One region of the Prochlorococcus sp. MIT 1201 genome, then DNA from elsewhere that is predicted to be linked to it. Evidence: predicted binding sites of a transcription regulator. Region 1 holds the regulator's gene; each other region holds the start of a gene.
What was found. The regulator NtcA, encoded in region 1, controls nitrogen genes in cyanobacteria. The targets are predictions, from matches to a motif close to GTANCNNNNGNTAC.
Positions count from the first base shown of each region.

Region 1 (4,160 bases):
GGCGGGAGTCGTATTAACAATGATACCAAGGCGAGCATAGGTACTCTTACCTAGGCAAATGACAGTGATATTTGATGGCACCTTCATCTTCTCCAGCGCCACACCGAGACCATAAGAATGAGCCGGCAGGATGAAATACTCGCCATCCTCGTCCTGATGCAAAGGGGTGGATTCGAGATTTGCAGGATTAAATCGCTTCGGATTCATCACCGTGCCTGGTACATGGCGAAAGATCAAAAACTCCTTCGCAGAGAGCCTTAGGTCATAACCAAAGGAAGAACAGCCAAAGCTCAGCACAGGCCGTTGATGCTGCTCAGGATCAAGATGTCGAATCAATCCGGCTTGAAAGGGTTCAAGCATCCCTGCTGCGGCCTGTTCGGTGATCCAACGATCGTTTTTAAGCATTAGAAACCACGACGCAACTCAGTGACCTGATCAGCCATTGCCATCAGGATCGATGGCATGACTGAGCCAGTCAAGATGACATCCATCGACCCGGGGCGCTGTTCCAGAGTTGATAACACATCAGCTTCATCGAGATAACCAAGAGCAATCGCCAGACCAACCTCATCCAACACCATTTGATCCAAATCACTCGCCATGATGCGATCCCGACATTCATGCCAAATGGCCTCCACGGCCTCAGGTGCGCTGGAGTCAACGGCAAGCGTTGAAGCAGGCTCAGATAGACAGCCAGGAACCGCCGGGCGCAGCCACTCAAGTCGCCCACATAGGCGCACACGCCCATCTGGGCCTTGGTCTACTCCTCCCTTGAGGAACTGAGCCACCAACACACGACTTCCCAGCCCAGCCGCTCTTAACGCCTGACTCAAGACAACAGAAAAACTGCCTCGATAGGGGGCTGTATAAACCTGAAGCTGCCCTTCAGGAGCTACCAGATGCAGCAAACGCCTATCAGCAACTACTGCCAAAGACCGGCTCCCATCACTCTCCTGCGAGCGATGGTCCGTCATGCACGGATCCACGGAGCGATGACTAGGGCTCAGGCTGGCAGTCATAAAAGTCTCAATCGCCCCGACAAAACCAGCAGAAGTCAAATGTAGCGGTGGGAAGCTGCTTAACAAGGCTCTTGACACTATCCATGGTGTAAAAGCACCTGTTTCTGCCAGGCTCAGTTCATCTCAACCACCAACAGCACGATGCTCACATCCCCCCAGCCACGTGCTGACGGCCGCCTTGCTGACGTGATGCGGCCCCTTCAGATCACATGGGATCCAATGGGCTTTGCCCTCAGTTCGTTAATCATCCGCACTGGTCGCACCGCAGTGCTCTGCAGTGTTTGCATTGAAGAAGGTGTACCCCGCTGGCGCAAAGGCCAAGGCAAAGGCTGGCTCAGCGCCGAGTACCGCCTTCTGCCTGGGTCTACACCGCAAAGACAGAACCGTGAACTGCTCAAGCTTTCCGGACGCACTCAAGAAATTCAACGCCTCATTGGCCGCAGCCTGCGCGCCGTGATCGACATGGCCGCTCTTGGGGAAACCACCCTGCGAATTGATTGTGACGTCATTCAGGCCGATGCCGGCACACGTACAGCCTCCATCACCGGCGCTTGGATTGCCTTAAAACGAGGCTGCGATCGCTTGCTGGAACAAGGGCTTCTCACACATCAACCCGTCATCGAGCAAGTTGCTGCAGTATCCGTTGGTTTAGTGGAGAGTTATCCCCTTCTCGACCTCGACTACAGCGAAGACTCCAGGGCTGATGTGGATCTAAACGTGGTAATGGGTTCCAATGGGCACCTATTGGAGCTGCAGGGCACCGCTGAAGGGGCTCCATTCAGCCGGAATCAACTCAACGACTTGCTGAATCTGGCAGAACCCGGCCTGCAACATCTACAAGCCTTCCAGCGTTCGGCATTAATGCAAGAAGACTAAAAACCGTCACCATTGCTACATGGTGGTGGAGGTCCACTCCCTAACTTCATATTTCTGCAGTTTGCTGCGCAGCCATGGCCGGCGTCATCCGCGGCTTCAGCCGTTACGCCCAGCAACCCTATGTTCAAGGGTCAGGAAGTATGGCCAACTCGCCTGCTCCACCCCAGAAAACCCTGCTGGAAGTCATCCGTGAACTGGATGGCGCCAGCAACGAAATGGTGGAGCGTTCCAAAACCATCTTCTTTCCTGGCGATCCTGCCGAAAAGGTTTATCTCATTCGACGCGGCGCGGTTCGGCTATCTCGGGTCTATGAATCTGGTGAAGAGATCACCGTGGCATTGCTGCGTGAAAACAGCCTATTTGGAGTGCTCTCTCTACTCACAGGCCATCGCTCGGACCGTTTTTATCACTCCGTAGCCTTCACCCGAGTCGAAATGATCACAGCGCCAGCCACCTCAGTTCGCCAAGCGATCGAAAACGACACCAGCGTGGGGTTACTTCTGCTGCAGGGTCTCTCAAGTCGGATCTTGCAAACCGAGACCATGATCGAGACCCTCACTCACCGCGACATGTCATCAAGGCTTGTGAGTTTCCTGCTAGTCCTCTGCCGGGATTTCGGGGTTCCAGGGGAACAAGGAATCACCATTGACCTACGCCTCTCACATCAGTCCATCGCTGAAGCAATCGGCTCGACTCGCGTCACCATTACTCGCCTGTTGGGAGACCTGCGCAATTCAGGTCTAGTGCAAATCGATCGCAAGAAAATCACCGTTCTTGATCCGATTGCCCTTGCTAAAAAATTCAACTGATCCCCGTCCCAGTCCAGGATGGTGAAACGGGTTGACACTATTCCTGATCCCACCCGCCCATTGTCGTGACCGGCTGGCTGCTGATCCTCTCCCTACTCGTCCTCGGTGGTGTGCTCTCCACCCTTGGCGATCGACTTGGCAGCCGTGTAGGCAAAGCAAGGCTGAGCCTGTTCAATCTCAGACCGCGAAGGACAGCCGTCTTCATCACCGTTCTCACTGGCAGCCTGATTAGCGCCCTGTCCCTAGGACTGATGCTGCTGGTCAGTCGACAACTGCGAGTAGGACTTTTTGAACTGGATGACCTTCAGGCCAAACTCCAACAAAGCCGTGATGCCCTCAATTCAAGTCGGTCGGCCCAGTTGAATGCCGAGCTTGATCTCAAGCAGGCCAGGTCGGACAGCAATCAGGTTCAGAATGAACTGAAGGAAGCCAAAAAGCGAGCTACCGCTCTTCGCAACGAACTCGCACCACTACAAAAACAAAGACAACAGCTCGAGGCGGAACGAGCTCGTCTCAGTCGCGACATTTCCAAAAAAGATGCCGACATCCGCCGAACGGAAGTTGAACTAGCCAATGTTCGCAGCAGGATTAGCGCGGCTGAAAAAGAACTGAAGCAGCTCGAGACCAACCTCATTGCCTTACGTCGAGGGAATGTTGTGCTGAGCAGTGGGCAGCAACTTGCCGCAGCCACCCTGCGGCTCGATAACCCCAGCCAGGCGAAAGCCGTCATCGACCGCCTACTTCAGGAAGCAAACCTGGAGGCTTTTCGACGCGTACGTCCCGGTGAAGAAGCCAATCGACAGATCCTGCTCGTGCCACGCACCGATATCAACCGCATCGAACAGATCATCCGAAAGCCAGGCACCTGGGTGGTCTATGTGCGCTCTGCCGCAAACGTGTTGCGTGGTGAGAACGTGGTGTATGCCTTCCCGGATGCTCGCCCAAATATCAACATCGTCCGACAAGGCGAAGTTCTCGCACGAACGACTCTTGACCAAAACGAGAAGAGCAGCGAAACCGTGCGCAACCGACTTAGCCTCCTGCTTGCATCAACTCTGGCAGAGGTAAAAAGACGCGGATCCCTCAGTTCAGGACTGCAGTTCGATGGCAGTGAGATGAACCGGCTCGGCAAGGCATTACTGAACCGTTCTCAAGAGCGGATTGAGCTAGAAGCCGTTGCACTCCGCAACAGCGATACAGCCGATCCAGTAGCAGTTGTCCTGCAGCCCGTGGGTGGTCCTTGGACAAAGATTCCCGAAGACAAACCATGACAAAGCTTGTGGCCGTAGATCCTGGTCGCAATAAATGTGGATTAGTTCTTGCCGATACAGCAACAAGTGCTGTGCTTGAGGGGAAAGTGGTGGCCGCAACCGCTGTGCTCGACCTCATCATGCATTGGCAAAACCAAGCACCCTTAGAAGGCATCTTGATCGGCAACGGCACCAGCAGTGAATAC
Region 1 is NZ_CP138947.1:1,876,075-1,880,234, forward strand. It holds gene dcd (dCTP deaminase) at 1-405, opposite strand, end outside; gene SIB41_RS09065 (cob(I)yrinic acid a,c-diamide adenosyltransferase) at 405-1,019, opposite strand; gene rph (ribonuclease PH) at 1,161-1,895, shown strand; gene ntcA (global nitrogen regulator NtcA) at 1,970-2,704, shown strand; gene SIB41_RS09080 (DUF3084 domain-containing protein) at 2,770-3,975, shown strand; gene SIB41_RS09085 (resolvase) at 3,972-4,160, shown strand, end outside.

Region 2 (4,160 bases), 460 kb from region 1:
ACTTCATGAACTGGTTCAGCAATTTAGGCGAAAACAGCAGCCCATCCCCTTGAGCTGCGATCGCTAAACCACCGTTCTTAAATCAATCACCTATCAAGCCCCACCATGCAATCGACTTCCCAAGCACGTGATCTTTTCTCTCGCTTTGTCAACTGGTTAAGCAACAGCGGTAGCGACAAGCCTGCAATCAATCAAAAAGAAGGTGGCCGAGATGTCTTCTCACGCCTGATGAACACCATAAGTGGCTAAAAATCCTCCTCTCGTTAAACCTACGCATCTACCAACATGAGCGCCACGGCGTCACAAATGGACTACGTCCTACCTAACGAACTTGTCGACGGCATGATTACCGCCGGCGGCAAAAAAGCCACTGTCAGCGTCAAGAACTTGCTGGTGCGTGGCTTCTATTCCGGGGCCATTCTCGGCCTTGCTGTAATCCTTGCACTCACAGTTGGTCTCAAGAGTGGTCAACCATGGTTGGGATCCCTGCTCTTCCCCTTCGGCTTTGCCAGCATCGTGCTGTTCGGCATGGAACTGGTCACCGGTAACTTCGCTCTGCTGCCTATGGCCACATGGGCCGGCAAGAGCACCTGGGGAGCCACCTTCCGCAACTGGGGTTGGGTCTGGCTCGGCAACTGGATCGGCACTGCTGTGGTTGCCCTACTGATGGCAATCAGCCTGACCAGCGGTGGCACCGTGGATCCCGCCTCCGCTGCCGATGGTGGCGGCATGTGGCAACAGGTAGCAGCGAAGATCATTGCCCTCAACAAAACCAACGTTGTTACCAAATACGAGAACCTTCAATCCCTTGGCTTCTTCTTGGCCTTCCTGCGCGGATTGATCGCGAACTGGTTGGTTTGTCTGGGTGTGACCATGGCCCTAGTTAGTAAGAGCGTACCTGGCAAAATTTTGGCCTGCTGGCTGCCGATCACAGCATTCCAAACCATGGGAATGGAGCACATCGTGGTGAACATGTTCCTACACACCGCCGGACCCATGCTTGGTTCAGGCGTTTCCTTTGGCCAGGTAATCGTTTGGAACTTCATTCCAGTCACCCTCGGCAACATCATTGGCGGGATGGTGTTTATCGGCATGCTCTTCTACAGCACCCATCGCACCCAAATGAGCAACGTACTGCCTACGGTTCACGATGAGAAGCTGGAACGTGAACTCGCCGCCGAACTAGGCGCACGCTGATCTAGAACATTCATGAGCTTCGATGAAGCCGTTCTCTGGGAACGTCTCAATAAAGTAGGTAAGACTCCTCTAGAAGCAGACTGGCTGGGGAATGTTTACTGCCCCAGCCTTTCTGCTGATCTACGTAAAGCCTTAGCCGAAAGACTGGGCTTACTTGGTGATGATGGCTGGGGAATATTGAAAACCCTGCTTAAGCAACATGGTAAGCAGTCCGAACTCATCCATGCAGCTGGCCTCTGCCATCAACCTGAGGCTCGAGACTGGCTCATCCAACAACTTGGTGATCAAGAAGAACTGGAGCTCGAGGTACTGCAAGCAATGGCCTGCTGGGGAGCAATCGTGCCAACTTTGCTAATAAAAAGGATTTTCAGAGAACCTTCCCAAGCAATGCGCATGGCTGGTCTGGAGTTGTTGAACTTCAAGGCATACCAACTCAGCGATGACGAGCTGCTGAACCTCCTTGACGACCTCCTCAATGACATACGCGATCCGGTGGTATTAAGCACCATTCGAATTCTGCAACGACGCGATGGTGTCGACATCAGCAACCGCATTGCCGAAGTGGCAAGAAAAGGTTCCGAAGCTACAACACGTGCAGCATTACTAGCCCTGGGCTGCATCGGCACATCCAGCAGTCAATCAAACCTGTTCAAGCTCAGCCAAAGTCTGCCGACTGATCTCCATCGAGATCTAGCCAAAAAACAACTTGCTCAGCAATACAGATCATGGCAATGAATCCATAGCCAACGGATACGCAAATATGGGTTATTGAATCAAAAAGAGGATGATGGTAATAAAGGAAAACTGCAATCCAAGCAAAAGCAATCGTATCTGATGATTCATTTCATTGACACCAATCAACTACTGAAAAGCAGAACTACGGTGCCAAAAAAACTCTTACTCTTAGATGAATCTTCTATGCAAGATGCATGCCGAACCCTTGCAATCAAAAGCCCGCTAATCAAATAAAAAAATAGCATAAAACCAGTCTCGACGTTGATCAATACCCCAGCGCAAAAACTTTGGAGATTCGAACATTGCACTTAGAAAATATAATTACGCTGAAATGCAAACAGCCTCGCTTTATCGTTGCAGTGATTCCTAAAGCCAAACGGAACCAATTAGGCCTGTGCCAAGCAGACATGTCACAAGGATGTCTTAATCGCTACTCCACGCAGCTACATGACTACAGAAAGATCCAATGAGTTCCCGCAATCAATCGTGACCACATGCCCCGAATTATCCGGCCGTGAACGCTTCAAAGCCCACCTCAGGAAGGTGGGAAGTGGAGAGCAAACCAGTCGTGGCATGAGCCGTGAAGAATCAGCTGATGCCTTGCATCTCATCCTTACAGCCCAAGCCAGCCCTGCTCAAATTGGCGCCTTCCTCATCGCCCATCGCATTCGTCGACCCGAGCCCCAGGAACTCGCCGGCATGCTCGATACATACAGAGTGCTTGGACCCAAACTGAAATCAGCCAATGGCCAGAAACGACCCATTTGCTTTGGGATGCCATTCGACGGCCGCAAGCGAACAGCCCCGATTTATCCGCTCACAGCACTGGTCCTACTCAACGCTGGTCAACCCGTCGTCTTGCAAGGGGGGCAACGTATGCCAATCAAATATGGCGTGACCACAGAAGAGTTATTCAAAGCCTTAGGGCTACAACTGCAAGGCCTATCAATAGCAAACCTAGAAGCTGGCTTTCAACAACATGGTCTGGCACTGATTTACCAGCCAGATCACTTCCCCCTGGCCGAAAGCTTGATCAGTTATCGCGACGACATCGGCAAGCGACCGCCTGTGGCCAGTTTGGAGCTGCTTTGGACAGCACATCAAGGAAAGCATTTACTCGTCAGCGGCTTCGTGCATCCCCCCACCGAAGAGCGGGCCTGGAAAGCCCTTGCGCTAGCAGGTGAAACAAATCTCGTGACTGTGAAAGGGCTCGAAGGAAGCACAGACCTTCCCATCAGTCGAGCTTGCATCACATCACGAGTTCAAAATGGCAAGCCAGAACGACTCATCCTCCACCCCCGTAACCATGGCTGCTTTAGCAAAGACGTTGAGTGGAGCAACCTGACAGAGTGGAGCGAGCAGGCAATGGAAGCTCTGCACAATCGCGGGCCATTAAGTCAGCCCCTCCTCTGGAATGCTGGGACCTACCTATGGTTAGCGGGCCTGGTCGACAACCTCGATGAAGGTATCGCTCATGCTGAAAAGTGTCTGCAATCAGGCTTAGCCCAAACCACCCTTGAGCAGCTCATTGCTTGGAGAGAGGCCATCATTTGAAGCGAGCCTGTAGGTTTTTCGCCATGCGATAACGATCGAAACTCACTCCTCCGATCTGAATCACTTCCTTAGCCATTTCAATCCAGCCCCACTTCAACAGCAAAGGGTGACTACACAAACTGGCTTCCGTCACCAAGATTAGCTCTCCTTCCTGCAAGGCTTCAGCTTCCACCTGTTCAAGCAACGCAGTGGCATGGCCACAACGAGCAGACCGGCCCCGGCAATACAGCAACGCCAAACGATCAGAAGGATAACGAACAGCGAAAGCCTCAACCTCGTCGTTCTCAAGACTCAACCACCCTCGTCCTTCAATCAGTGGCCGATCCAGAACTCCTGGTAACCAGGCCAAGGCTGCCCATGCACTGATCTGAACAGAGGAATACAAGCCTCCCCCTTGAGATTCAATCGCATCGGCATAAATCTCCCTGACAACAAAATGATCAGTTTTTGTAAGGGGTCTTAAGCGGCGACAAGTCACAAGAGCCTGCCATTTAGATCAATGGCGTCAAGTCTCTATGGGATCGTGACATTCATCCTGACTCATTCCCAATTGCGCCGACCACAGATTCCCATCTTTCTCTGTGCCTTTGTCACTCTGTTGAACGATCGCCTAGGTGAAACCCTCTTACTGCCATTACTTCCATACCTCCCAGGACGCTTCACAGACAGCGGCA
Region 2 is NZ_CP138947.1:2,332,460-2,336,619, forward strand. It holds gene SIB41_RS11295 (ferredoxin--nitrite reductase) at 1-53, shown strand, start outside; gene SIB41_RS11300 (hypothetical protein) at 106-249, shown strand; gene SIB41_RS11305 (formate/nitrite transporter family protein) at 307-1,197, shown strand; gene SIB41_RS11310 (HEAT repeat domain-containing protein) at 1,210-1,932, shown strand; gene SIB41_RS11315 (anthranilate phosphoribosyltransferase family protein) at 2,380-3,486, shown strand; gene SIB41_RS11320 (N-acetyltransferase family protein) at 3,479-3,964, opposite strand; gene SIB41_RS11325 (MFS transporter) at 3,986-4,160, shown strand, end outside.
Region 2: SIB41_RS11315 (anthranilate phosphoribosyltransferase family protein) is a predicted target of NtcA. The motif match lies at 2,353-2,366, and genes of this name have one in related genera.

Region 3 (4,160 bases), 680 kb from region 1:
GCAGTTTATGCCATTGACTACGAAGACGTTTCTTCTGAAGCTTGGCCATTACTTAATGGTTGCAAATCATAAGAGTTCATGGGATTCCACTTAGCCATTTAGCTTGAACTAAAGGAATAAGTACTCCATCCAATCTTCTGCTGCAAGATGCAGTTGTTATTAATTTTAGATGGCTTGCTATTTACACACTAATGCTAGCAATTAAGTATCACAACATGCTGTCAATGCATGTCCCACGCATAAACATTTACAGCCAATAAATTCTAATTCCTTTCCATAGCCAAAGTGCATCGGGGGAAATTTCTTTAAAACAAGCAATATTTTCCTGAATGCTAAGTCATTAAAAAGTCCCCGCTTAGCTGGCGGGGACTTGAAAATTAGTTTAAATGAATAACTTTCCCTATTTTTTCAAACAGATGGTGATCTTTTCACCCAACCTCATGCGTCGTAATACATGGTGAACTCATGGGGATGAGGTCGTTGACGCAATTGCTGCACCTCTTCGTATTTGATGTCAATCCAGTTGTCAATGAAGTCTTCAGTGAAGACTCCCCCTTCCATGAGGTAGTTCTTGTCTGCATTTAACGCTTCGAGCGCACCATTAAGTGAAGCTGGCACTGTGGGGATGCTGGCAAGGCGTTCTTCTGGTAGTTCAAATAGATCCTCATCGAAACCATCGCCAGGGTCAATTTGGTTTTTAATGCCGTCAACGCCCGCCATCATCATTGCGCTGAAAGCTAGATAAGGATTGGCCAAGGCATCGCCTGGGCGGAATTCAAGACGCTTCGCTTTCGGGTTTGGGCCAGTGAGCGGAATGCGAACAGCTGCCGACCTATTGCCCTGGGAATAAACAAGGTTTACAGGAGCTTCAAAACCTGGCACCAAACGCTTGTAGCTATTGGTTGTGGGGTTTGTGAAAGCCAGGAAGGAGGGAGCATGCTTGAGGATGCCGCCGATATACCAGCGAGCCGTCTGTGACAAGTTGGCGTAGGTCCCTTCTCCAAAGAACAGGGGTTGGCCTCCTTTAAAGAGGCTCTGGTGAACATGCATCCCGGTGCCGTTGTCGTTGAACACCGGCTTGGGCATAAACGTTGCCGTTTTGCCGTATTTACGTGCAACATTCCTGACGATGTACTTGTAAATCATCACGTTGTCCGCAGCTTCAATCAGCTCAGCGAACTTCATCCCCAATTCATGTTGGCCAGCACCAGCAACTTCATGGTGGTGCTTCTCCATCGGGATTCCTAATTGCCCCATCAGCAGCAGCATTTCGGAACGGATGTCCTGGGCGGTGTCGTTGGGTGGAACCGGAAAGTAGCCTTCTTTTAGTTGGATCTTGTAGGCAAGGTTGCCGCCTTCTTCAATGCGACCGCTATTCCAAGGGGCCTCAATCGTGTCAACGCTGTAGAAGCAGCCACCTTCGCCGGAGTTGTAGCGGACGTCGTCAAAGATGAAAAACTCTGGTTCAGGGCCGAAAAAGGCAGTATCGGCCAGGCCGGTGCCGGCTAAGTAACCGAGGGCTTTTTGGGCAAGCGCCCTGGGGCATCTGGCATAGGGCTCGCCGCTACGAGGTTCCCGAATGGAACAGATCAAGCTAAGAGTCTTGTGGCGATAAAAGGGGTCGATCCAGGCCGTACTGGCGTCGGGCACCATATCCATATCTGATTCGTTAATGGCCTTCCATCCACGGATGGAAGATCCATCGAAAGCCAAGCCATTCGCAAAGGCTTCCTCATCAATCAAATCCGAACAAACGGTGAGGTGCTGCCACTTGCCGTGCAGATCAGTGAACTTGAGGTCAATCAGTTCAATGCCCTCGTCCTTGATCTGGCGGAGGACGTCTTGGGGTGATTTGCCCATGGCGAAGATGAGGCCGAGCCGGCGATAAGAGAGCGACCGTAATCAGCCGCATGGCATCCTTTTTGTAGCAACAGGTACCTTCTACTGAAGCCTTGTTTCCTTTCTGGGTGGATTCCGTAACCGTTTCTGTCAGCTTGAGCTGATCTAAGGCTGGGTGAACTTTATGGCTGGATCACTGATTTTGATTGTTTAGCTTCTATATCCCTCAACTCGTCCAAGTCGTCCATTCGTCCTCAATGGCTTATCTCATCACAGGGTTGATTGGTTGCTACAACCATTTTCGTTCAGCCTTCGCTCGATCTGCATGAACGGTTTTGAAGCCTGCTTTCAGTCAATGGGCATCAGTATTGAGCCAATCACGGATCAGGCTTCAAAGGGACTTTGCCAGACGAGCTAGCGTTTTTTTACTTACTTCCCTTCTGCTGCCAAGAGACGCAAAAAAAAATAATCAGTATTTTTTAATTGCCCTCGCTATTGATTGACCTGCTTGGTTGCCGTTGCAATCCCTCAAAAAAGTCCCGGGGATGAAGGGTGACTGCTTAGGCTCTAGATAATTGAACTAACCAAGGGCCTTGGCGACGACGCAAACCCTTCCCCAGGTTGACCAATCTCATAAGACGGTTCTCGAACCGATTGCCACGCCTACCCGCTTGCTGTTTGGGCCTGGACCCTCAAATGCCGATCCCAAGGTGCTTCAGGCACTTGCGCGCTCTCCGATTGGCCATCTTGATCCCCTTTATCTGGAATTGATGGGTGAGGTTCAGGAGTTGCTCCGCTACACCTGGCAGACCGACAACCGTTTCACACTGCCGATGAGCGGTACTGGTAGTGCTGCCATGGAGGCGACCTTGGCCAATACCATTGAATCTGGTGACACGGTATTAGTTGCGGTAAACGGTTATTTCGGCAATCGCCTTGCCGATATGGCTGCTCGATATCGAGCCAATGTTCAGTTGATTGAAAAACCCTGGGGAGAAGCCTTTTCCCTTGCAGAACTAGAAGCAGCTTTGATCGAGCATCGCCCAGCAATTCTGGCTCTAGTGCATGCAGAAACATCCACTGGCGTTTGTCAGCCAATGGATGGTGTCGGCGATCTTTGCCATAAGCACGATTGCCTCTTACTGCTTGATACGGTCACCTCCTTAGGCGCTGTGCCGGTTTTTCTGGATCAATGGAAGGTTGATCTGTCTTACAGCTGCAGCCAAAAGGGGCTCAGCTGCCCTCCTGGTCTTGGCCCTTTCACCATGGGGCCCCGCGCCGAAGAAAAGCTTGCCGCCCGTAGTAGCAAGGTGCCCAATTGGTATCTAGACGTGTCGCTGCTGAATCAATATTGGGGAAGCGACAGGGTTTATCACCACACTGCGCCGGTGAATATGAACTTTGGGATGCGTGAAGCGCTGCGATTACTTGCGGATGAGGGTCTTGAAAACGCTTGGGATCGTCATCGCTGCAATGCCGAAGTGCTCTGGGCAGGGCTCGAGAGTCTTGGTTTGGAGTTGCATGTACCTGAAGCCTTGCGTTTGCCCACACTCACAACTGTTTGCATTCCTAATGGAGTTGATGGCAATGCCTTCCGTCTGCATTTGCTGAATGAGCACGGCATTGAAATCGGCGGCGGCTTAGGAAGCTTGGCTGGCAAGATCTGGAGGATTGGCTTGATGGGATACAACTCCACCCCTAAAAACGTTGAGCTGTTGCTCAATCTGTTCGAGTCAGAGTTACCTCGTTTTCGTGAAAACGTTGCCGTTGCTGCTTGAACCAGGCTTCTAGCTGCTGCCTGGCTTCAACTTCCATCACACCGCCAAGAACACGCATTTTATGATGAGCACTGGGGTGTTCCCCCAGATTGATTGTGCTACCAAGTCCGCCTCGTTTGGGGTCGTGTGCAGCAAAGATCACCTGACCCATGCGCGCTTGTGTTAGTGCTCCCGCGCACATCGGGCAAGGTTCCAGAGTGACAATCAGGGTGCAGTCATTAAATCGCCAATCACTTCTGAGCCAGGCAGCCTGTCGGAGTGCAATCAGTTCTGCATGGCCTAATGGATCACGTCCTCGATGCCTTTGGTTGCTGCCATGTCCGATACAGCGGCCATCGGCATCCAGCACTACGGCACTCACAGGAACTTCTCCAAGATCGCCAAGTTGTTTTGCTCGAGTCAGTAGCCGCAACATCCAATAGCGGCATTGCATGTTGGTTAGTTCAAGAGGTTTCGCTAAAGGCACCGCTAAGTGGCAGCTCCTGATCAAACAATGCCATCAGGAGGGAGAATGGAACTTGTATGACGAGCGTTATTGGCTGG
Region 3 is NZ_CP138947.1:1,196,933-1,201,092, forward strand. It holds gene glnA (type I glutamate--ammonia ligase) at 439-1,860, opposite strand; gene SIB41_RS05795 (pyridoxal-phosphate-dependent aminotransferase family protein) at 2,433-3,617, shown strand; gene SIB41_RS05800 (nucleoside deaminase) at 3,559-4,050, opposite strand; gene SIB41_RS05805 (pyridoxal phosphate-dependent decarboxylase family protein) at 4,153-4,160, shown strand, end outside.
Region 3: glnA (type I glutamate--ammonia ligase) is a predicted target of NtcA. The motif match lies at 1,925-1,938, and genes of this name have one in related genera.